2 linked regions of the Blastopirellula marina genome follow. The protein of the gene in region 2 interacts with the protein of the main gene of each other region in a pairwise test. Links are inferred from orthologs where the notes say so. Each region holds a gene or a part of one and is shown on either strand. Other genes may lie near its edges. The genes, in order: ligA and leuS.

Region 1 (10,670 bases), on a different replicon or contig from region 2:
TCGGCCGGGTCGCTGGTTCCGTGGACGATACAACGCCCGTCTCCAAACAGTGTAAACGCATGTTCGCCAATGTTCGCTCGAAGCAGGTAAGGATTCGCCTCAACCGTTCCGAGTGGCTTGAGTTTCTCGGCAAATTCTGCGAGATCGATCTCGTTGTCCTCGGGAAAACTCAACTGAACGGCATCTCGCCCACAGAGAACCGCCCACTGGCTCCCCTTTTGCCCCGATAGCCATGCGAAATCGCGCTGGCCGCAAGCTAGGCAGTCTGCGTTGCCTTTAAGGCCGTCTAGCTTGACTGGGCGGATGCGATTTTCCCACAGGTCGAACACGGTTAACGTTCGGTTAATCTGCTGAGAATGACCGCTAAGTATTTTGAGTGCTTCCATGCTTTCAATGGATGCGATTACCCCGATGATCGGAGCCAGAATTCCAGCCGTGTCACACGTTGGTGTTGTGCCTGGTGGTGGAGACTCCGGAACGACACATCGCAGGCAGGGCGTTTCCCCGGGAACGATGGTCATGGTCTGCCCTTCGGCACCAATGCAACCGCCGTAAACCCATGGAATACCAAGTTCCAGCGAGGCATCATTGAGCAGAAACCGAATCTCGAAGTTGTCTGTCCCATCGACAATGACATCCACTCCATCGCAAAGCTGGCGGATATTGCGATGGTCGACATCGGCAATCTCAGCTTCGATTCGAATGTCCGCGTTGGCTGCTTCCAGGTGGTTCTTTGCCGCGATTGCTTTAGGTAAGCGTTGGCGAACATCCTCTTCCGTATAAATGACTTGCCGCTGAAGGTTATTCCACTCGACGAAGTCGCGATCGACGATCCTTACGGTTCCCACGCCTGATCTGGCTAGGGTGTTTGCGATCACCGAACCGAGTGCCCCGAGACCAACAATCAACGCCGTCGACTGCGCGAGCTTCTCTTGCCCTTCTCGACCGAAGCGGGCATAGCTCATCTGACGAGCGTACCTGGCAAAAGGATCGCGATTCGGCTGGGTCATGAAGATGCTTTCGGAAGTAGCCAAAGGCCTGCGTAGTCGGCACCGTGGTCGAGATCGGCTTGGAATTGATCGCACAAGCCGCGAAGTTCTGCTGGTGAGCGATTCTCTGTATTACATTCTCGCATCGCAACGATGGGAAGTCGACGATTGGGGCTCCAGCCCAAAGAAAGTCGCGATTCGGATACGGCGATAAACTCTGCCCATTCCGGTACTTGTCGTGAGGCTTTCAAGAAAGTACCGAGCAGAACGTGCGAGTGTGCAGCATCGCGATAATCTTCGTCGCAGTTGTTTGGGAGAAGGATCATCGTCACGGATACATGGGCGCTAAGCCGGGAGATTTCGCTCGCCAAGTCATTCTTCTTAACTTGTGTCGCGTCGACGATCATTGCCGAACCGATTTTATCGGTTTGAGCTAAGGCTGCTGAACCAAGCGGCGGTACGATGGGCAATAGTCCATCTTGATATGGAGACTCCTTCATGAGATGCGTTTCTCTCGGCTGGAGTGCCGTTGCACGGGCAACCCAACGTCGATCTTCCCAGTAGAAGCTGTCGCCCTTGATTCGAATGTCTCGGAGACCAATCGTCGAAGACGTGCCGAATATGCCACGCATTTCATAGAGAGCAGGCGTGCGAGTAGACCATAGGACAGGTTCGAGTATGGTCGCCTTCCAGGCATCTTGTGCACCTAGCTTTGACGGAACGAACTGGAATTTCGTTGTCAGGGTCTTGCCACGCGAACTGAATGGACCTTCTAAGAAGGCACTGCTAGAAAACGTAATTCCATGTTGTTCGGGAAAGCACCAGATCTCGGCCTGGATAGTCGAGGTGCTTCCCTGAATCAGCATCTCGGCGTCTCCCTCAGTGATGCAGAAAGCCATGTCCGATCATGCTTTCAAGGTCTTCAGTGCTGCCGCCAAGTGCTTCCCGGTAATGGAATCGGGATTCGCAGCAATCTCTTCCGGCGTACCCATGGCGACCACATTGCCTCCCTCGTCGGCGGCACCCGGGCCCAGGTCAATGATATAGTCGGCGGCCATCATCACGTGGATGTTATGCTCGACGACGATCAGCGAATGGCCAATTTGCAGCAGGTTTTCAAAGCAATCCAATAGCTGCACGATGTCGGCAAAGTGTAGGCCGGTGGTTGGTTCATCCATCAGGAACAGCGTACGTGCCTTCTTGGTGGTCGCCAGATTACCGGCCAGTTTCAAACGTTGGGCTTCCCCGCTCGATAGCGTATTGGCCGGTTGGCCGAGACGAAGGTAATCGAGGCCCACTTCGTTGAGCAGGTTCAGCTTGCCTTGTACCTTGGGCTGACCGCGGAAGAAGACGAACGCCTCGCGAACGGTCATGTTCAGCACGTCGGCAATGCTTTTGCCACGGTAGGTAATTTCCAGGACTTCCTTCTTGTAGCGTTGCCCTTTGCATTCAGGACACTTGACGTAGACGTCGGCCATGAACTGCATGTCGATGGCGATGTGCCCGTCCCCGTTGCAACTCTCGCAGCGGCCACCTTGAACGTTGAAGCTGAAGTGGCTGGCCGTCAGGTTGCGAGTGCGGGCCTGCATGGTTCCGGCGAAGACGTTACGGATTTCGTCGAAGGCTTTGATGTAGGTGACCGGGTTCGACCGAGGCGAACGACCAATCGGTCCCTGGTCTACCAGTACGACGTCGTCGATCTGGCCGTCGCCGAAGACATCGTCATACGGCAGGCTCTGGATATTCTCTTTCTTTTTGCGGCGGCAAAGTGCCGGGTAAAGGGTTTGATCGACGAGTGAGCTCTTGCCTGCTCCAGAAACGCCAGTGACAACCGTTAGGACCCCCAGCGGAAACTCGACTTCCAGGTTCTTCAGGTTATTGCCGCAGGCTCCTTTCAGGCGAACTCTTCCATGCGTGGCCGTACGACGGTCTCGTTTGCGGACCACGCTGCGGTGGCCGGAGAGAAACTCGCCGGTAAGGCTGTCTTCGTCCCCTTCGATTTCGGAAGGAGACCCCTGGAACATGATCTCGCCCCCTCGCTCCCCTGCCCCGGGACCGAACTCGACAATCTGATCAGCGGCACGAATAAGCGTTTCTTCGTGCTCGACGACAACCACCGTATTGCCACGATTCCGCAGGTCGATAATCGCTTCATTGAGCCGCGTAATGTCGCTCGGATGAAGCCCGGCCGTTGGTTCGTCTAGCACGTACAGCATATTTACCAGGCTCGAGCCGAGCGTGCTGGTGAGCGTGACCCGTTGCGCTTCGCCACCACTCAAGGTTCGCAGCGAACGATCCAACGCAAGATAACCAAGCCCCACAATACACAAGTACTCTAAGCGAGCGAGTACTTGTGGCAGTACCTGGCGGCAAAGGGCGCTCTCATAGGTGCTGAGGTTCAATTGGCGGAAGTGCTCTAAAGCGTCCACGATTTTCATCGAGGAGATCTCCGCGATATTCTTCCCATTAACGCGAACGGCCAGGGCTTCCGGGCGAAGGCGAGTTCCTCGACATGATTCACACATGCGAAAGCTTCGCCAGCGGCTGAGGAAGACGCGCATGTGCATTTTGTACTTGCGGCGCTCGAGCCAGGCGAAAAAGCCCTTCAGACCGCCGAACTCGCGTTCAGGTACGCCTTCGATGATCAGGTTGATTTGGGCTTCGGTCAGATCGCGGTAAGGTGTATTGATGGGGATGTCATAGTCGGGAGCCAACGCGATAAGTTCTTCCAACTCGTGCTTGTAGGCAGGCGTATTCCAAGGGGCGATGGCACCTTCGGCAATCGACTTGCGACGATCAGGGACGATCAGGTCCATGTCCATGTCGATGATGTTGCCGAAGCCTTCGCACTCGGGACAGGCCCCCAGGGGGCTATTGAAGTTGAACAGCCGCGGGTCTGGTTCGATGAATTCCAGGTTGCATGCTTCGCAGCGAAGTTGGCTACTGTAGCGAAGGCTCTGCCAGGTCGTTCCATCGATTACGACGGCACTCCCCTGCCCTTTTAGTTCGCCTTCTTCCTGGGGCTGAAGCAGTATCTCACAGACCCCGTCGCCGTGTGCGAAGCCGGTTTCGAGCGATTCCCTCAAGCGTTCGATCTTGAGCGATTCGAGCGTCAGTCGGTCGACGACTACCGAGATCGTTTCGCCATACTCAAGCCGCTTGCTGAGGGCCTCGTCCTGTTCCGGGGTCAACGAAATGGTCTCGCCAGCCACGATGGCCCGGACGAAGCCGTCTTCGCGCAACTGCTCGATGACCCCTTCGCACTCATCACTTTCGCAAGCAACGGGAAACGCGACCATCATCCGGCCGCTTCCCCCTGCCCCGCAGATGTGATCGGCGACGCGCCCCGGGGTGTCTTTGGTAATTGGCTGATTGCAGCTGGGGCAGATAATATTTCCGATCTTGCTGAAAAGAAGCCGGAGATAATCGGTGGTTTCAGTTGCCGTGCCCACCGTAGACCGGCTGGAGCGGGTGTCGTTTACCTTGGTGACAGCCAGGGCCGGGGGGATATTGTCGATCCGATCCGCTTCGGGTTTTTCCAGCCGATCGAGAAATTGCCGCGTATAGGCAGAGAAGCTTTCGATATACCGGCGCTGTCCCTCGGCGTAGAGCGTATCGAGGGCCATACTCGTTTTCCCGCTTCCACTTACTCCACAGAAGACAATCAGCTGACGGTGCGGAATATCGAGATCGACCTTTTTCAGGTTATGAACTTCGACCCCTCGGGCCTCTATCTGCAGTGTCGACAAGGTTCGCCTTTCCTCTGGATGTGATCCATCATGGCAAATGGAATTTTCATGTTACCCAGAATGTTGTTGTCAGAATACCAGGGGGGGAGGACTGTCCACTTGTTCAGGCCCTGGGGGTGGGATAAGTTTTCTTTGTTCCGAGTATCCGTGTTCCTAGAGGGAGTGAATTGGAAATGAAGATTCAGAACATCGATCAAGGCGACGCCATGAAGGTCGAAATGGATGGTGTTTCCGGTTGTCAGGTTAAACAATTGATCAGTCAAAAAGATGGTGCCCCGCTGTTTGCCATGCGCCAGTTTGAAGTCGCCCCGGGAGGATACACGCCCCACCATCATCACCCGTACGAACACGAGGTTTACGTGATCGCTGGGGAAGGCGTGATCTTGGAAAACGACTCCCCCCGTCCGATCAAAGCTGGGGACGCTATTTTGGTCGAGCCGGACGAAGTTCATCAGTTCCGAAACACGGGCAGTTCTCCGCTGAAGTTCTTGTGCCTGGTTCCCAACGCGGCCAATAACGCCCAGTTTCCGCCTGAGTGTCAGGAATAGCTCTTAGGTCGTCGTTGCGGTTACTCCAGCCCTCGCTTCGTGGGAATGAAGAAGGAAATCTTTTCATGTCGGTTGAAACGGATATTCAAAAGCTACGTGACCAGATCCGCTACCACGATCGGAAGTATTACGTCGAAGCAAGTCCAGAGATTTCGGACCTTGATTACGATAAGCTGCTCAACAAGCTCAAGGATATCGAGTCGCAGCATCCCGAACTGATCACCCCTGATAGCCCGACGCAGCGGATTGGTGACGCTCCGGTTCCGTATCTGGAGCAACATGAACATCGCATTGCGATGCTTTCGATCGACAATACCTACAGCTTGGAAGAGCTGAAGAAATACGGCGAACGCATCAATAAGCTGCTGCCCGATGAAAAGATTGCCTGGGTGGTCGAACTCAAGATCGACGGTGTAGCGGTATCTATTCTGTACGAGAATGGTGTACTGACCCGGGCACTGACCCGAGGTAACGGAACGGTTGGGGACGATATCACGCATAATGTTCGCACGATCGCCGACGTGCCGCTTAAGTTGTCCGGCGATGACGTGCCACCGGTACTGGAAGTCCGGGGCGAAATCTACATGACCAACGCCGACCTGGTGAAGCTCAACGAGAAGCAAGCCGAAGCAGGCCTTCCAGCCTACAAAAATACCCGTAATGTGACGGCCGGGACGATTCGTTTGCTTGATCCACGCATCGCCGCAGAGCGAAACCTGCGGGTATTCTGTCATGGCGTCGGATACGTCGAGGGGCTTAAGGCAGCCTCGCATACCGAGTTCCTACAAGAGTTGAATTCGTACGGATTGCCTGCGACTCCGTTTGTTAAATCGTTTGTCGATTTCGAATCCGCTATCGAACACTGTCAGGAGTTGATTGAGTCGCTTCATGAGTTGGAATTCGAGGTAGATGGGCTCGTTCTGAAGGTCGACCGCTTCGAACAGCGTGAACGACTCGGCTCGACCTCCAAGAGCCCTCGCTGGCTGATCGCCTACAAGTTCGAGAAGTATGAAGCGACCACCAAGGTCAACAATATCGAGGTCCAGGTCGGCAAAACGGGGGCCATTACACCGGTGGCAATTTTGGAGCCGGTCGAGCTTGCCGAGACGACCGTTTCGCGGGCAAGCCTACACAACGCTGACGAGATCGAACGTAAAGATGTTCGTATCGGCGATGTCGTTGTCGTCGAGAAGGCAGGCAAAATCATTCCGCATATCGTTCGCACTGAAAAACACGAACGAAAGGAAGATCTTCCCCCCTTCCCTTTTCCAACTGAATGCCCTTCCTGCGGTACGCCTGTGGTTAAGGATGAGGGAGGCGTTTACATTCGCTGCCCCAACTGGCAAGGATGCCCGGCCCAGATCAAAGAACGCATTCGCTACTTTGCGACGCGAAATGCGATGGATATCGAAGGCCTGGGGGACAAGCTGGTCGACATGCTGGTCGACGAGAAGTTGGTGAAGACATACGGCGATTTGTATCGACTTACTTCGGATCAAATCGCCGCCCTGCCCCGCATGGGGAAGAAATCTGGCGACAAGCTTGTTGCCGCAGCCATGGAAAGTAAATCACGCGGACTTGGCCGCCTGCTGAACGCCCTTTCCATCCGCCATGTAGGTGCCCGAGGCGCAGAGCGTTTGGCCCTACACTTCGGGACGATCGACAAGTTGGTGGAAGCTTCGGAAGAAGAGATTGCGGAAATCGAAGACATTGGCGGCGTGATCGCCAAGAGTGTTCGTGAATTCTTCCACGGAGAATTCGGCAAGGAGACGATCGAAGATCTCAAAGGCGTCGGTGTTTCGATGGAAACTGCCAAGCGAGGTGAAGATGCCGGGCCGGCGGTTTTTGGAGGAATGACGTTCGTAGTGACAGGCACACTGGAGAAATTCACTCGAGACGAAATCGAAGAACTGATTCGAGCCCGAGGTGGGAAAGCGTCAGGAAGCGTTTCCCAGAAGACCAGCTACGTCGTTGCCGGCGACAAGGCGGGAAGCAAGCTCGAAAAAGCTCAGGCATTAGGTGTGACGGTTCTCAATGAGCAGCAGTTCGCCGATCTGCTAGAGGAAATGGACGCTGCGGCAAATTGATCGTCCGTGAACTGGGTTGGTTTCAAACCGATCGATTTGTTATCGTCACGCACAGTTTATGGAACAACAGTCGGTTCACAGGCAAGCACCGCCGTGAACTGAAATGCTAGCGTCGCAAGGATGCGTCAAATGCGCGTTTGTGGATTCACAATTCTGCGAGACGGTGTACGCTTCGGGTACCCGTTTGTGGAGAGTATTAAGTCGGTATTGCCACTGGTCGACCGGTTCGTCATTCAGGTCGGGGATTGTTCGGACAATTCGCTGGAAGTCTTGAAAGCAATCGGCGACCCGAAGATCGATATCGAAATCACGCCATGGGACCCTGAAATGCGGAAGGCCGGCGAAGTGTTGGCCTATCAGACCAACCTGGCGATGGACCGTTGCGATGGTGACTGGTTTTTCTATATCCAAGCGGACGAGGTGATCCACGAGGTCGATTACCCTGTCATTCGCAAGGCTATGCAAGACAATTGGCACAAGCCATGGGTCGACGGAATTCGCTTTCGGTATCTACACTTCCGGGGTGACTACAGCATTCGCGATCCGCTGGGTTACCGCCGCCAAGTGCGAATTGTGCGGAACGACCCTCAAATTCGTAGCGTTGGCGATGCCTGTGGTTTCGGAAAGAATGGACACCGATTGAATTCGAGCCTGATTAACGCCCGAGTCTTCCATTACGGGTATGTCCGTCCTCCTAAAGCCATGGCTGAGAAGGCTGCTCAATTCCAGCAGTTCTACGTCTTTGACAAGAAGGGAAAGCAGGTCCGGAACATCAAGGATCGACCCCTCGAAGAAGTCGGCGAATACATTTACGACATGCAATCGTGTGTTCCCTATAAGGGAACTCACCCTGCTCTGATGGCGGATCGTATTGCCGCAAAAGACTGGGAAACGCCCGAGTTTTCGCATGTCCCGCTTTGGCGCAACAAATTCTGGTGGCATGGTCGACTGAAGAAGGCCATTCCTCAACTGTTCAATCCCAAGCAGCCGCGAGTCGATCATACGGCGAAGAAGTCGGAGACAAACTCTGTTTCCGCCCAGCCAGAGTCCCAGGCGAGAGCAGCCTAAAGCTATTTGTTGCGATTTCAACGCAAACCGACATCGATATCGGTTTGCCGTTGATACTTGCAGAGCAACAGGTCAACAAAGTAAAGGCCATCTAATTCAGTTGAATCAGATGGCCTTTTTTGATTCGTGGTGGAGTGAACCGCCTGGTTCGACTACTTCGCGGATGGTTCGATGTCTTTCAGCGAACGTCCGAGACGCTTTCGGCTACCGGTCCGAGTGCTGGTGCTGCTGGAATTCGAGGCATTACTGATCTTCTGCGTCTTGGCATTTTGCAGGAAGCTCAGCATGTTGTTTTCAGAGCCTTCGGCTTCGGTTGGCATTCCGATTTCTTCCACGGCGTCTGAAACGCCCAGCAAGACAGCCGACTTGACTCCGTTACGCATCCATTCAAAGAAATTGAAGTTGTTGCTCATAATCCAAATACCTTTTCTTACCGCCCGAGACTTATGTGGGCGCGAAGGGTACCAGGATGGTTGTAGCGGGTCTAGGGCAAAACCTCGGCAACAATACAACACAACGCTTCAGCTTGAATGCTGTCAAAGATGCCTCTTCCAACGGAAAACGCACTAGTAATTCATTCGCTACAACCCGAACCGTCCTATATAAATTTAAACTGGGCAATCTGAAAAGACCTTCATGCTTGCATAAAGGGTGACGATAACCACTGCTATCGTACGGAAACGATTAGCAAATCTAGGATGAATGCTGGCCGCAGGAGGCAGGTGGACGATGAGCGACGGTTATCGCAACTTCGATGGGGAAGAGCACGCCTACGAACCTTATAGTTGGGGTTCTTTTGCGTTTGGGATCATATTAGGCGTGGTCCTGGTCTACGTCTTTGCCGTTCGGCCTTCGGAAGAACAGCTCCACGATCTCAACATTCGCGTCTCGCGTTTGGATCGCTCGGTCGAAAAACTTAGCAAAGCCGCAACCACGATCAGTGGCACGAATGATCTGTTGGCTTCATTGGAAGAACAGAAGCAACTGACGCAGCGCGTTAGCGCGGTCAACGATCAGCTGCTGGCTCAGTTTCAACGTCTAACGGCCATGGAACTTGCGATGCACGAGGCTGAGGTCACGCTCGATCGTATCTCGAGTCTCCATGATCGTGTTGCCAGTCAGTATCCTGCCGCGATTCAGGCAGAGCATGCGTTCAATCAGTCGGCCAATCTGCACTCGCAGCTGATCCTGGCCCAGGGGGATGTTCGCAAGGCAAAATTGACGCTGGCTGATCTGGTCAACTTGCAGGATCGACTCGTGTTGCAAGCACAGCAAGCGAAGCAGGCAGACCTGGTTTTGCAAAATGTTTTTGCGATGCAGCAAGAGTTGGTTGATGGGCAATCTCGCACGAAAAAAGCCCGTCAAGTTGCCAATGACATGATCCAGATTGAAGCCGACTTGATCTGCCAGATGGGAGATTCCCAATTTGCGGTTCAATCTTTGGAGCAACTTCTGACGATGCAGAAACAATTGAATCGCGCCGGACGCGATATGGAGGAAGCGCAGTCCACCGTGGGGGAGCTCCTCGCTCGACTTGGATCCCCGACGCCAGCTTCGTCTCCGTCCTCGCCAGTCAGTCCGTGGAAGGTGATTCAGAGCCTGACCAGCCAAGTGAGCCAGCAGCGATTGTTGCCGATGAACCAGTCGGAATTACAACGCCTTGCCCAGCACTTGACTCAGGGTGCACCCCCTGTTGTTGCCGACCTTGTCGCACCCAGTGCTGTGAAGGTCCGCTAAAGAGATGGATTCGACGATTGTGTCGATAGGCTCACCCAAAACAATTGCAGTTTGATACGGCGGCACGGAGGTCATAAGTCCTTGTACGCCAGCATTAAGAGCGTCCCTAGCTGCTTGCAGCTCGGGACGCTCTTTTTTTTGCACATGGCTCATTCATTGCGCTAACGATTGGTATTGGCAACAGGTCAGAATTTCTTTATACGACTCCTCTCGGTAATTGCCCACCTTGGAGTCCGACAAGGAAATTCCCCGAATGGGATGGATCTTTCCACATTCGATCTTAATTGTGTCCCTGATCTCGCTTACGACGCTAGCGTCGTATTCGCATGCTGCGGATAGCGAAGACTTCGATGGGATCGGACTTAGCTACTTCGAGCAGTCCTCTGTTGATAAATCAGACTCTGAATTCGTTCATTACCTGATGCCTGAGGATGATGTGCAGTCCTTTCTCACATCTGTCTTAGAGTTACCGCCTCTGCCAGAGTTGCCCAA
Region 2 (11,046 bases):
AGCTGATGGGTAGCGGAACGATCACTCGCTGCGTGCTCGATGCTGCTCAGATTCTGGCTGAGAAGTACAACATCGCCAGCGATGTCTGGGGCGTTACCAGCTACACCGAGTTGCGTCGCGATGCCCAGTCGTGCGAACGTTGGAACATGTTCCATCCCACCGAAGAGCCGAAGAAGTCGTACATCGAAACCGTCATGGACGGCGTCGAAGGTCCGTTTATCTCGGCTTCCGACAATGTCCGGGCATGGGGCGAACAGATCCGTCCTTACCTGCCTGGCAACATGGTTGCTCTGGGAACCGACGGTATGGGACGCAGCGAAACTCGCGAAGCGCTGCGTCGTCACTTCGAGGTCGATGCCGAATCGGTGGTCATTGCCACGCTTTACGAGTTGGCTCGCACCGGCAAGATCGAGCGTACCGAAGTGGCTCAGGCGATCAAAGATTTGAACTTCGACGCGGAAAAGCCAAACCCATATTTTGCCTAACGGCATATTGGCAGCATCGTCGGTCGGACAGACCCCTGGCCGACGACCGCTTTTCCATGCGACTTGAAATACGCATTCCAAGCAAGGTTATTCACCATGGCAATAGACGTACAACTGCCTGATCTGGGCGATGGAATTGAATCGGGAGACGTGCTGGCCGTGCATGTTTCGGTGGGCGATACGGTCGAAAAGGGACAAACCCTGATCGAAATCGAAACCGATAAGGCCACGGTCGATGTTCCCAGCACCGAAGGGGGCAAGATTGCAAAGGTCCACGTCAAGACGGGCGATACCGTAGCTGTTCACGCGCCGATCGTGACCCTGGAAGCCGCCGGCTCCGCTGGTTCTTCGGCACCTCCTGTCGCTGCACCACCTCAGGAAGAAAAGGCCCCTGAACCAGAAGCCCCTCCGGCTCCGGTTAAGGCCGTCGAGCCAGCTCCGGTTCGCGAAGAACCTAAAGCGGCTCCTCAGCCTACTAAGCCAGTGGCACCACCCAAGCCAGTTACCCCGGCACCAGCCCCAGTTGCCGAAGCACCTAGCGCCGACGACAGCGTGCCAGCCGGGCCGGCCGTGCGTCGCTTTGCCCGCGAAGTAGGTGTCGATCTGCGCAACGTTACCGGTTCGGGTCCCAATGGTCGCATCGAACGTGATGACGTTCTGCGTACCGTTCGAGATTTGAACCAAGGAGGATCGGCCGCCAAGTCGGGTGCGGCTTCCGCGGCCCCTGCGACGGGCGCTTTGCCATCGCTCACCGGCGAAGCCAACCAGGACAAGTACGGTCCGGTTCGCATCGAGAAGATGAAGAAGATCCGCAAGGTCACCGCTGCTCAGATGAGCAAGAGCTGGACGACTGCTCCGCGGGTTACCAACTTCGACGACGCCGACATCACGGCCCTCGAAGAACTGCGTCAGCAAAGCAAAGACGACTACGCCGAGGCTGGTGTCAAGCTGACCACTATGCCGTTTTTGATCAAGGCCGTTGCCGTTGCTTTGCGTGAGCATCCGGAACTGAACGCCTCGATCGACATGGAACAGGAACAGGTCATCTACAAAGATTACGTGAACGTCGGTATTGCCGTCGATTCCGATCGTGGTCTGCTCGTGCCGAATATGAAGAACACCGATCGCATGTCGATTCCCGACATCGCTCGTAGCCTTCAGCAAACGGCTTCCGACATTCGTGGCAACACGTTTGAAATGTCGGCCATCCAAGGTGGGACCTTCACGATCAGCAACCTGGGAGCTATCGGCGGTACTTACAGCACGCCAATCATCAATGTCCCGGAAGTTGCCATCCTGTTGGTTGGCCGCTCGCGAAAGATGCCGGTCGTTGTGAAAGACCAAATCGTTGCTCGCCTGATGATGCCGCTGAGCCTGTCGTACGATCACCGCCTGGTCGATGGTGCCACGGCCCAGCGATTCCTGAACGACGTCAAGAGCCTGCTGGAGAACCCCAGCAAGCTGTTGATGGCTCCTTAGTCATCCGAGCCACTCTCGAAATGTATAAAAGCCCCCTCGCGATACCAGATTGCGAGGGGGCTTTCTTTTTCGTCGTTGGGAATTGGGGTAACCTTCTATGGGGCACTCAAAAGGATGGAGTGGAGCAGGCCAATTCTGGTGGCTATAATCCAGGTCGATTGAATCTCGATCTTGCGAATGGGTGATCATGGCCAAGCTTCATATTGTCTGTCCGAATTGCAGTACCAAGTATCCCGTTGCCGACGACAAACTTGCCGGGCGGCGAGTCACGTGTAAGAAGTGCTCGCAGAAGTTCGTTGCAGAGATTCAGGGGGCCACTCCACCTCCGGAGGATGACCTGTCTCTGATACCCAGCAGCGCGGCAGATGATCCGTTTGGAGGAGATTCTTTCGGTGGGGGTGATCTGTTTGGCGACTTTCCGAGTTCGGAATCAGCCACGTCAGCGCCTTCGCTAGGAGCATTGCCTGCCAAGCAAAAGAGCAACTCGCCTGGGGGCTTCGACCTTATACCTATTCTGCTTGGATCGGCGCGAGTGGTCGGCGTTTCGGTTGTGGTCATCATTGCGTTCTCGACAGTTTTTGCCTCGCCCGGCTCAGGCCAGGGGTCGTCCCCCGGCAACAATGTAGCGGGCGGTCCGCGTGGCCCAGGGGCACCTTGGAACGATCGAGGATTTGGGCCACCGCAAAACCAAGGCGGGGCAAGAAGCGAGGGGGCGTTCGCGCCGCCGCGTAGTCAAGGCGGGGCGAACGATGAAGGGATTTATGTGCCACCGGCTGATGGTCCGAACCCAAGCCCGCCATTCGGTGGATCGACCCCGAATCAACGCAATGAGCCCTCCTTGGGGCGGACGAATCCACCGCCACCAGGCATGATGCCTAATTGGGGACCCAGTCGTAGACCATCCGGTGAGGATTTTAGAAAGCAGTTAGAGAAGGATTATGGGGATAAGCTCGTACGCTTAGAGCACAAGAAGATCAGTGTCGATCAGACCAAAGAGATTGGGAAAGTTTTGGGCCCTCTTATGATCAACATGTCTTATTCCAGCTTCTTCGATCCCAATGTTGATAGCTATGTCTTCTTGTTTCCATACGACGGCGATCTGAACGAACTGGCTTCGAAGATCACCTTTGGCGAGGTGGACAAAGTACTCGTAGGTGAGCGGCGAATCCGTATGAAGACGATCACGATTCCCTGACGGTTCCGATAGCAAAGCGGGTAGGGCCAGCCTATGAATGCTAGTCAGCTCGTTCAGAGTGTGATCGAAGCCCCGCAATTTCTCAGTCAGCAAGTCCTGCTGATTGAGAAGCTCGCGATTCAAGATGCGACCGCGTTGGTGTCGCATCTGGTTCAGGCATTCCACGCTTATCAGTTGTGGCCCCAGGACGCGGCCTGCCTCATCGCTGCTTGCCGTCCGACCGACGAGCAGTTGCTGCAACTCTTGAAGGATGAGCGTGAACGTTGCCAAAAACTTGGCCTACACATCCTGGCTCAGTTGATTGACGCGTATCACTTCCAGCAGCAGGCACACACGGACTTGGCGATTGTCGTTCTTTCGCTACTACGGACGGAAGTATTTTGGCCGAGGCGAAAGTACATGCGCTCGCTGGAGGCTTGGGCGAAATCTCATTCCTTCCCGGGCGACGCCCCGCCAGCATAGCGTTGATAGTAAGGCCTGGTCGCAACAGGAAGAGAACCGCCACATCCGCATGCAGTGGAGATATGAAGAGAAGCGATCGACTCGATGGGTGGATTTTCATGGTACTCGCCGGTGTGAAAGCCTTGCAGAAGTATGGTGTCAAGTTAAACCTGATTCGCGATCAGTTGCCGGACGGCGTTGTGGAAATGTAGTGGCCGACTGTTAGATATTTAGAAGGGAAAGAGGGCTTCGATGATAATGTTTCTACGCGTGGTGATTGGTGTTATCGCAGGCCTGGCACTTGCGTTTGTCTTGGTCATTGGTGTCGAGCTATTCAGCGCAGTAGTGCATCCGTTTCCCGAAGGTTTTGAGGGGACGGAAGAGGAAATCTGCGCGCACGTCGAAAAGTACCCTGGCTGGGTACTGGCTGTGGTTGTGCCGATGTGGGCGCTGATTTTATTTAGCAGTACATGGGTCTCGCGAAAGATCGGCGGCCTGGTGGCGTCGCTACTAGTCGGATCGCTACTTTTGATCGCAGTAGGATTTAACCAATGGATGCTGCCGTATCCGATATGGTTTGAAGTAGCGAACTTCGTGGCGTTGCCATTGGCCATGCTGGGCGCGATTCAGATTAATCGCACCAAGGTAGAAACATTACTGAACGAGAGTGGGGACGCGGAGAATCTCTCACGGTAACCCTCTCCCTGCGTGGGAGAGGGGATTAGAGATCTTGTCAGAGGACGCTTCGTCTAGGTCAGCGTCCAGCCATCGGGTAGGCAGGCACCTTTTTCGATGCAAGGAATGCCGTCGACGATGGTGACCCCTTCCGGGTATTCCTTGTCTTCCAGGTTGTCGGTTTTCACCACGCGGACGTTATTGCCGATGTGGCAATTCTTGTCGACGATGGCTCCCTTGATGACACTGCCGGAACCGATCTTCATGCGAGGTCGGCCGCACGATTCATCGGCTTCGGTTTCCATGCGAGTCGCGTAGTAGTCGCAGCCCATCAGCACCGAGTCTTCGATGGTGACGTTTTCTTCGATCACGCTACGCAGGCCAATCACGCTGTTCTTGATCGTGCAGCCTTTGCCGATCTGGCAGCCGTCAGCGATCATGCTATTGGTGATCATGCTTTCCATGACCATCGTTGGTGGCAGGAAGCGAGCACGGGTGAAGATCGGCGCGTCTTCTTCGACAAACTCGAACGGAGGCGTCGGGGCCAGCGTGGCGAGGTTCGATTCGTAGAACGCTTTGATCGTACCGATGTCTTCCCAGTAGCTGTCGAACATGTGCATCTGCACTTTTTTCGCACGAATCGCTGCCGGGAAGATCTCTTTACCGAAGTCCTGGTAGTCGGTCTTTTCCAACAGTTCAACCAGTGTGTCGCGGTTGAACAGGTAGTTACCCATGCTCGCCAGGCAGTCACGACCGTTGGACTGAATGCCACGGGCATCGATCCAGGCTGGATCGGTTCGCACGTGGGCCAGTTCTTCGGGGGTCTTGGGCTTTTCGACGAAGCCGTTCACACGACCGGTCTCGTCGATCTTCATGATGCCCAAACCGCTGGCGTCCTTCGAGTGAACCGGCAAACCGGCGATCGAGACGTCGGCACCTGATTCGATGTGCGAGTCGAGCATCTCGCGATAGTCCATGCGGTACAACTGATCGCCTGAGAGAATCAGGACATAATCGATGCCGTGCTGCTGGATGTATCGCAGATTCTTGCGAACCGCGTCGGCGGTGCCTTGGTACCAGTCTGAACCTTCGCTGGCAGTCTGCTGAGCGGCCAACAGTTCGACAAAACCACCATTGAAGTGGTCGAAGCGGTAGGTTTGGCGGATGTGGCGGTGCAAACTGACCGACATGAACTGCGTCAGCACATAGATGCGGTTCATCTGGCTGTTCAAGCAGTTGGAGAGGGGGATATCGATCAAGCGGTACTTGCCCGCCAGCGGCACGGCTGGTTTCGAGCGGTATTTGGTCAACGGGTACAGCCGCGTTCCACGGCCTCCGCCCAGCACCAGGCAGATGACATTACGCATAGGTCACCTTCTCTCCATGGAAGAAAAGCATTGGGGATGTTTTAGTCGGTGGCGTTCGAACGATAACGGTTTACGTCGCGAGTACGCAAGCCAATGCGTATCCGCCCCACCCAATATTCGCGCAACTTTATGCAATTATTGCGCCGCAAAGGATACGACGCTTACTTTCGATAAAATCCGCGGCGACGCTGTTCGCTATAGCGTTCCAGGGCTTCGTTGATGATCGGCAGAGCCAATTCCGATGGCAGGATCTCGTCGACCTCAACCGATTTCCCTTCCAACATCTTGTAGTCTTGGAAGAAGCGCCGCAACATGTTTCGGCGATGAATAGGCAGATCAATCGCTTCATTGTAGGAAGAATATTCCGGATCGGTCACAGCGACGGCGATAATCTTATGATCGAGTTTGCCGCTATCGACCATCGTCATCAGGCCCACAGCCCGGGCGGTGATCAGCGTCAAAGGGGCAACCGGTTCCTGGCACAAAACCAGCACATCGAGCGGGTCGTCGTCTTCGGCCAGTGTTTGCGGCACAAATCCGTAGTTGGCCGGATAGTGAACGGCCGAATACAGCATACGGTCCATTCGCAAAAGGCCCGTGTCTTTGTCCAACTCGTACTTGATGCTGGACCCTGTCGGGATCTCAATGACCGCACAGAATTCCCTTGGGATGTCTTCACCGGGGGTCACGTCGTGCCAAGCGTGCGTCATAGATGCGAATCTTCCTCAAGAATCAGAATTTTTCTGATTCCAATAGGTTTACCAAATTGCCATATTCGGTCCGGCTTCTCTGTTAGGCATAGTCTAACGGAAGCAAATCATTGCTTGTAAGCATCCGTCGTAAGTTGCTTCGCGTCAACCGCAGTGAACGATGCTAAGTTCATTTCACGACGAAATTTACAAGACGACCCGGAACGACGATCGTTTTCACGATTTGTTTTCCCTCGAGAAGTTCCAGAACGCGAGCGTCGGCCTTTGCAAGAGCTTCAAGATCATCCTTCTTAATGTCGGCTGGAACCGTGATACGGCCGCGAACTTTACCCATAATCTGTACGGGGACTTCGACCTCGTTGTCCTTGGTATACGACTCGACGAACTGTGGCCATGGCTCATAAGCCAATGTGTTACCGTGGCCAAGTAATTGCCAGAATTCTTCTGCTAAGTGAGGTGCCAACGGCGAAAGCATGAGGGCGAACCACTCCATCGCTTTCTTGGGCCGCGTCGACTCCTTGGTGAAGAAGTTGGTGAACTCCATCAAGCGGGCAATGGCCGTGTTGAAGCTGATGTTGTTGAGGTCATGCGTGACGCTTTTGAGCGTACGATGGAGTATCTTGTTCTGCTCTTCGGTCGGCTCGACGTCTTGAATGGCCGCGTTGAGGACCACCTCTTCGGCGTTGTGATCGATGAGCATACGCCACGCTCGATCGAGGAACCCACGAACCCCCTTCACACCATCCATTGCCCATGGCTTGGTCGCTTCAAGCGGGCCCATGAACATTTCGTAAAGGCGAAGACTATCGGCACCAAAATCACGCACGACGTCATCCGGGTTCACGACATTGCCGCGGCTCTTCGACATTTTGTGGGCACGCGAGTCGATACGGATGTCGTTGTTAGCGGCTAGGACAAAGCCGTCCCCCTTCTTAAAGACATCCCCCTCGGCAAGTGCAACCGACTTGACCGCGTTCCCCTTGTCATCGACGAGCGAACCGTCTTCCTGCTTCTTCACGAGGTTACTAGCGATCCACGAACCATCCTCCGTTTGGAAGCCCATGTATTCGATCTCGCCCAAGATCATCCCTTGGTTGACGAGTTTCTGGAAGGGTTCCGGTGTCGAAACGTAACCGCGGTCGTAAAGCACCTTGTGCCAGAAGCGAGAATACAAAAGGTGAAGCACGGCGTGTTCGGCACCACCGATGTACAAATCGATCGGCATCCAGGCCTTTTCTTTCTCTGGATCGACGAAGACCTGGTCGTTCTTCGGATCGATGAAGCGAAGGTAGTACCAGCACGAGCCAGCCCACTGCGGCATGGTGTTCGTTTCACGCTTGTACTTCACGCCGTCGATGACCGGGTAAAGCCACGACTCGTCCGCTTTTTCAAGCGGCGGTTCCGGACGCCCGATTGGCTTGTAATCTTCGATCTGCGGCAAGTCGACCGGAAGCTGATCGACCGGTACGGCGCGGATCTTGCCGGTAGGTTCGCCGTTGGCATCCAGCTCTTTGAGGATCGGGAAAGGCTCGCCCCAGAAACGCTGGCGACTGAAGAGCCAGTCGCGAAGCTTGAAGTTGGTCGCTTCGCGGCCGAGGCCGTTCTGTTCGAGGTCGAGAGCGATCTGCGCCTTCACCTCGGCGGTCTTCATGCCGTTGTATTTGCCGGAATTGATCGCTACACCATCGAAGGTCGCACAGGCCTTGCCGGCAAGGACCGCGTCGCGGTCGATGTCGGACTTGTCGCCTGGGTCGACAACGGCAATCACCGGGATGTTGAACTTCTGAGCGAACTCGAAGTCGCGATCATCATGCGCCGGCACGGCCATGATGGCCCCGGTGCCGTAGCTGGCTAGGACGTAGTCGGCGATCCAGATCGGCACGGGCTGACCGGTAACCGGATTGATGGCATACGATCCAGAGAAGACGCCGGTCTTGTCTTTGGCAAGCTCGGTGCGTTCCAAGTCGGACTTGAACGCGGCTGCCTGGCAGTACTTCTTCACGGCGTCGGACTGCTCAGCGGTGGTCAGTTGATCGACAAGCGGATGTTCCGGGGCGATGACCATGTAGGTGGCCCCGAAAAGCGTATCGGGACGCGTCGTGTAAACGCGAAGCACGTCGGTGCCTGGTTTGCGAGGGTAGCCGAGCTTCTTACGCTCGATCTCCCACGGAGTGTACTGCTGGGCAGTGCCGAGGAAGAAGTCGACTTCCGCACCAGCGCTACGGCCAATCCAATTTCGCTGAAGCTGCTTGATGCTTTCTGACCAGTCGAGTGATTCGAGATCGCTTTCCAATCGCTGAGCGTAGGCCGTAATGCGAAGCATCCACTGGCGGAGGGGCAGCCGCTGCACGGGATGGCCGCCGCGTTCGCTCTTGCCGTCGATCACTTCTTCGTTGGCAAGCACGGTGCCAAGCTCGGGGCACCAGTTGACTGGGGCCTCGCTAACGTAAGCCAGACGATGTTCGTCCTGGTAATCGCGGACGGCTTCGTCCCCTTCGGCTTTCACGTCGTCGGGGATCGGAAGCTCGGCAATTGGGCGGCCTTTGCCGGCGTCGTGGTCGTACCACGTGTCGAAGAGAACGAGGAAAATCCACTGCGTCCAAAGGAAATAGTCGACGTCGGTCGTGGCGATCTGACGCTGCCAGTCATAGCTGAAGCCAAGCATCTTCAACTGGCGGATGAATTCGCCGATATTCTTTTCGGTCGTTTCGCGAGGATGGACGTTATGCTTGATCGCGTATTCTTCCGCCGGAAGCCCGAACGAGTCGAAGCCCATCGGGTGCAAGACGCTTTTTCCGTTCATGCGAGCAAAGCGGCAGACGATATCGGTTGCCGTGTAACCTTCGGGATGCCCTACATGGAGGCCGGCACCACTTGGATAGGGAAACATATCCAAGACGTAAAGCTTCTCGCCGCTGGGGAGATCAGGCGTGCGGAAAGTTTGATTCTCGTCCCAGTACTTTTGCCATTTGGGTTCGATCTGGGCCGGATTGTAGCGAGGCATGGGTGATATCCAGTTGTCTAATTTGCGGTGATCCCGCAGCTTGGTCTGCTCGAAATTTGGGTCGATTGGGGTGGGATCGCCGCAAAATGTTGTTACATAGGGCTTTCCCACAGTCTCGCGAAGGTAACGATTCTAATGGTCCACACGAAAACTGACAATTCAAGGACCCCATTGGTTCTCCGGAACGTTCGCGCAATAGCGACCTCGTAGATAAAATCTGTGCCAGGATTTCGCGAGAATTGCATGTTGCCAAGACGATTACCCTGGTAGACTGCTGGTTTCCCAAAATTACGACCCCCCAACACGAACCCCTGAATCCTTATGCTTCACGGACGACGTCATCTTCAGCTGGTTGATTCCGAACGCGACGCGATGCGAGTTGCCTGTCAGTTCAACGCGCAACTGATGGACTTCGTGCGCCCTCATGTCAAAGCTGGCATCACGACCGAGGCCATTGATCGAATGGTGCACGAGTACACACTCGATCATGGACACACGCCGGCCTGTTTGAATTACCAAGGCTTCCCGAAAAGCTGCTGTACTAGCATCAATGAAGTCATTTGCCATGGGATTCCAGACAAGTACGAGCTGAAAGAAGGGGATATCGTTAACGTCGACCTGACGTCGATCGTCGACGGATGGCACGGCGATCAATCGGAAACCTTCTTGATTGGTGAAGTGACCCCAGAAGCCAAGCAGGTTACCCAGTGTGCGTTTGACTGCTTGTACCTGGCCATTGATGCGATCTACCCCGAGTGCCGCGTTTCGGAAATTGGCCGGGTGATTGTCGAAGAGGCTAAGAAATACAACTTTGGCGTGGTCGAGGAGTTTGTCGGGCACGGCTTAGGTCGACGATTCCATCAAGATCCTTCGATTCCTCATGTGCCGACACGTGCTGCCCACTCGGTTCGCCTGCTGCCAGGTGTCTGCTTCACGATTGAACCGATGATCAACATCGGAGGTGCCGCAACCCAACTCGATCCGACCGATGGTTGGACGGTCCGCACGCGCGATCGCAGCTTGAGTGCCCAGTTCGAGCACACGATTCTTATGACCGAGAACGGCCCCGAGATCCTTTCGATGACGAAAGATGGTCCTCAGAAGGGACATAAGTTCTAAACCCGGTCGCGATAGCACTGAAATCAATCTTGCCGGCAACCGCGTTTTTTTGGTATTTCCTCGGGTAATGACTCAAGTTCTTGCCTGAGGGACCCGGCTATGTTCTGTTTTCGACCACTTTGCTTGCTGATGCTTGCTGGCATTTTGCCGTGCGCTGCGACCGCATTGGCAAGTGAACCTTACAAGGGACGTATCACTACCGCCCAGGTCTTCACCCGTAGCGGCCCGGGGCAGAACTACTATCCCACTGCCTACCTGGAAAAGAACACGGTCGTGGATGTCTACCGTGAAGATGTCGGAGGTTGGCTGGCCATTCGCCCGACCGAAAATGAATTCAGCCTGGTGCGGGCCGAAGATCTTTCGTATGGCGATGACCGCCGGATTGCCCATGTTCGCACGGCGGAAGCACCTGCTTTCGTCGGTAGCCAAATCAGCGACCAACACCACATCACGCACGTCAAGCTTGACCAGGACGAACCGCTGGAAGTGCTGGGGATCGTGGAGCTTCGCGACCCCCAGACCGGCAAGAAGGAAGCATTCTATCGTATCGCGCCCCCGGCCGGCGAATTCC

What was found.
Region 1: the proteins of leuS (region 2) and ligA interact in binary tests that used the Escherichia coli proteins (3 or more experiments, as listed by UniProt). The link is inferred for Blastopirellula marina from one-to-one orthologs.

What each region holds. Positions count from the first base shown.
Region 1 is NZ_PUIA01000051.1:84,407-95,076, reverse strand. What follows is about bases 4,863-7,862. They hold ligA (NAD-dependent DNA ligase LigA), read left to right. Parts: upstream 4,863-5,351; coding sequence 5,352-7,373; downstream 7,374-7,862. Other genes in these bases: C5Y96_RS16550 (glycosyl transferase), read left to right, coding at 7,503-7,862; C5Y96_RS16560 (cupin domain-containing protein), read left to right, coding at 4,912-5,286. Outside these bases: C5Y96_RS16575 (ThiF family adenylyltransferase), read right to left, coding at 1-1,010; C5Y96_RS16570 (hypothetical protein), read right to left, coding at 1,007-1,888; excinuclease ABC subunit UvrA, read right to left, coding at 1,895-4,738; more of C5Y96_RS16550, read left to right, coding at 7,863-8,441; C5Y96_RS16545 (hypothetical protein), read right to left, coding at 8,594-8,854; C5Y96_RS16540 (hypothetical protein), read left to right, coding at 9,171-10,178; C5Y96_RS16535 (YdiY family protein), read left to right, coding at 10,432-10,670. UniProt on the Escherichia coli protein: DNA ligase that catalyzes the formation of phosphodiester linkages between 5'-phosphoryl and 3'-hydroxyl groups in double-stranded DNA using NAD as a coenzyme and as the energy source for the reaction.
Region 2 is NZ_PUIA01000094.1:80,576-91,621, reverse strand. Bases 6,322-9,697 are described here. They hold leuS (leucine--tRNA ligase), read right to left. Parts: upstream 9,357-9,697; coding sequence 6,522-9,356; downstream 6,322-6,521. Other genes in these bases: map (type I methionyl aminopeptidase), read left to right, coding at 9,678-9,697; C5Y96_RS26280 (inorganic diphosphatase), read right to left, coding at 6,322-6,352. In the rest of the region: aceE (pyruvate dehydrogenase (acetyl-transferring), homodimeric type), read left to right, coding at 1-485; C5Y96_RS26305 (2-oxo acid dehydrogenase subunit E2), read left to right, coding at 582-1,964; C5Y96_RS26300 (zinc-ribbon domain-containing protein), read left to right, coding at 2,152-3,159; C5Y96_RS26295 (hypothetical protein), read left to right, coding at 3,193-3,621; C5Y96_RS28025 (hypothetical protein), read left to right, coding at 3,684-3,812; C5Y96_RS26290 (hypothetical protein), read left to right, coding at 3,853-4,296; C5Y96_RS26285 (glucose-1-phosphate adenylyltransferase), read right to left, coding at 4,350-5,642; more of C5Y96_RS26280, read right to left, coding at 5,804-6,321; more of map, read left to right, coding at 9,698-10,475; C5Y96_RS26265 (hypothetical protein), read left to right, coding at 10,575-11,046.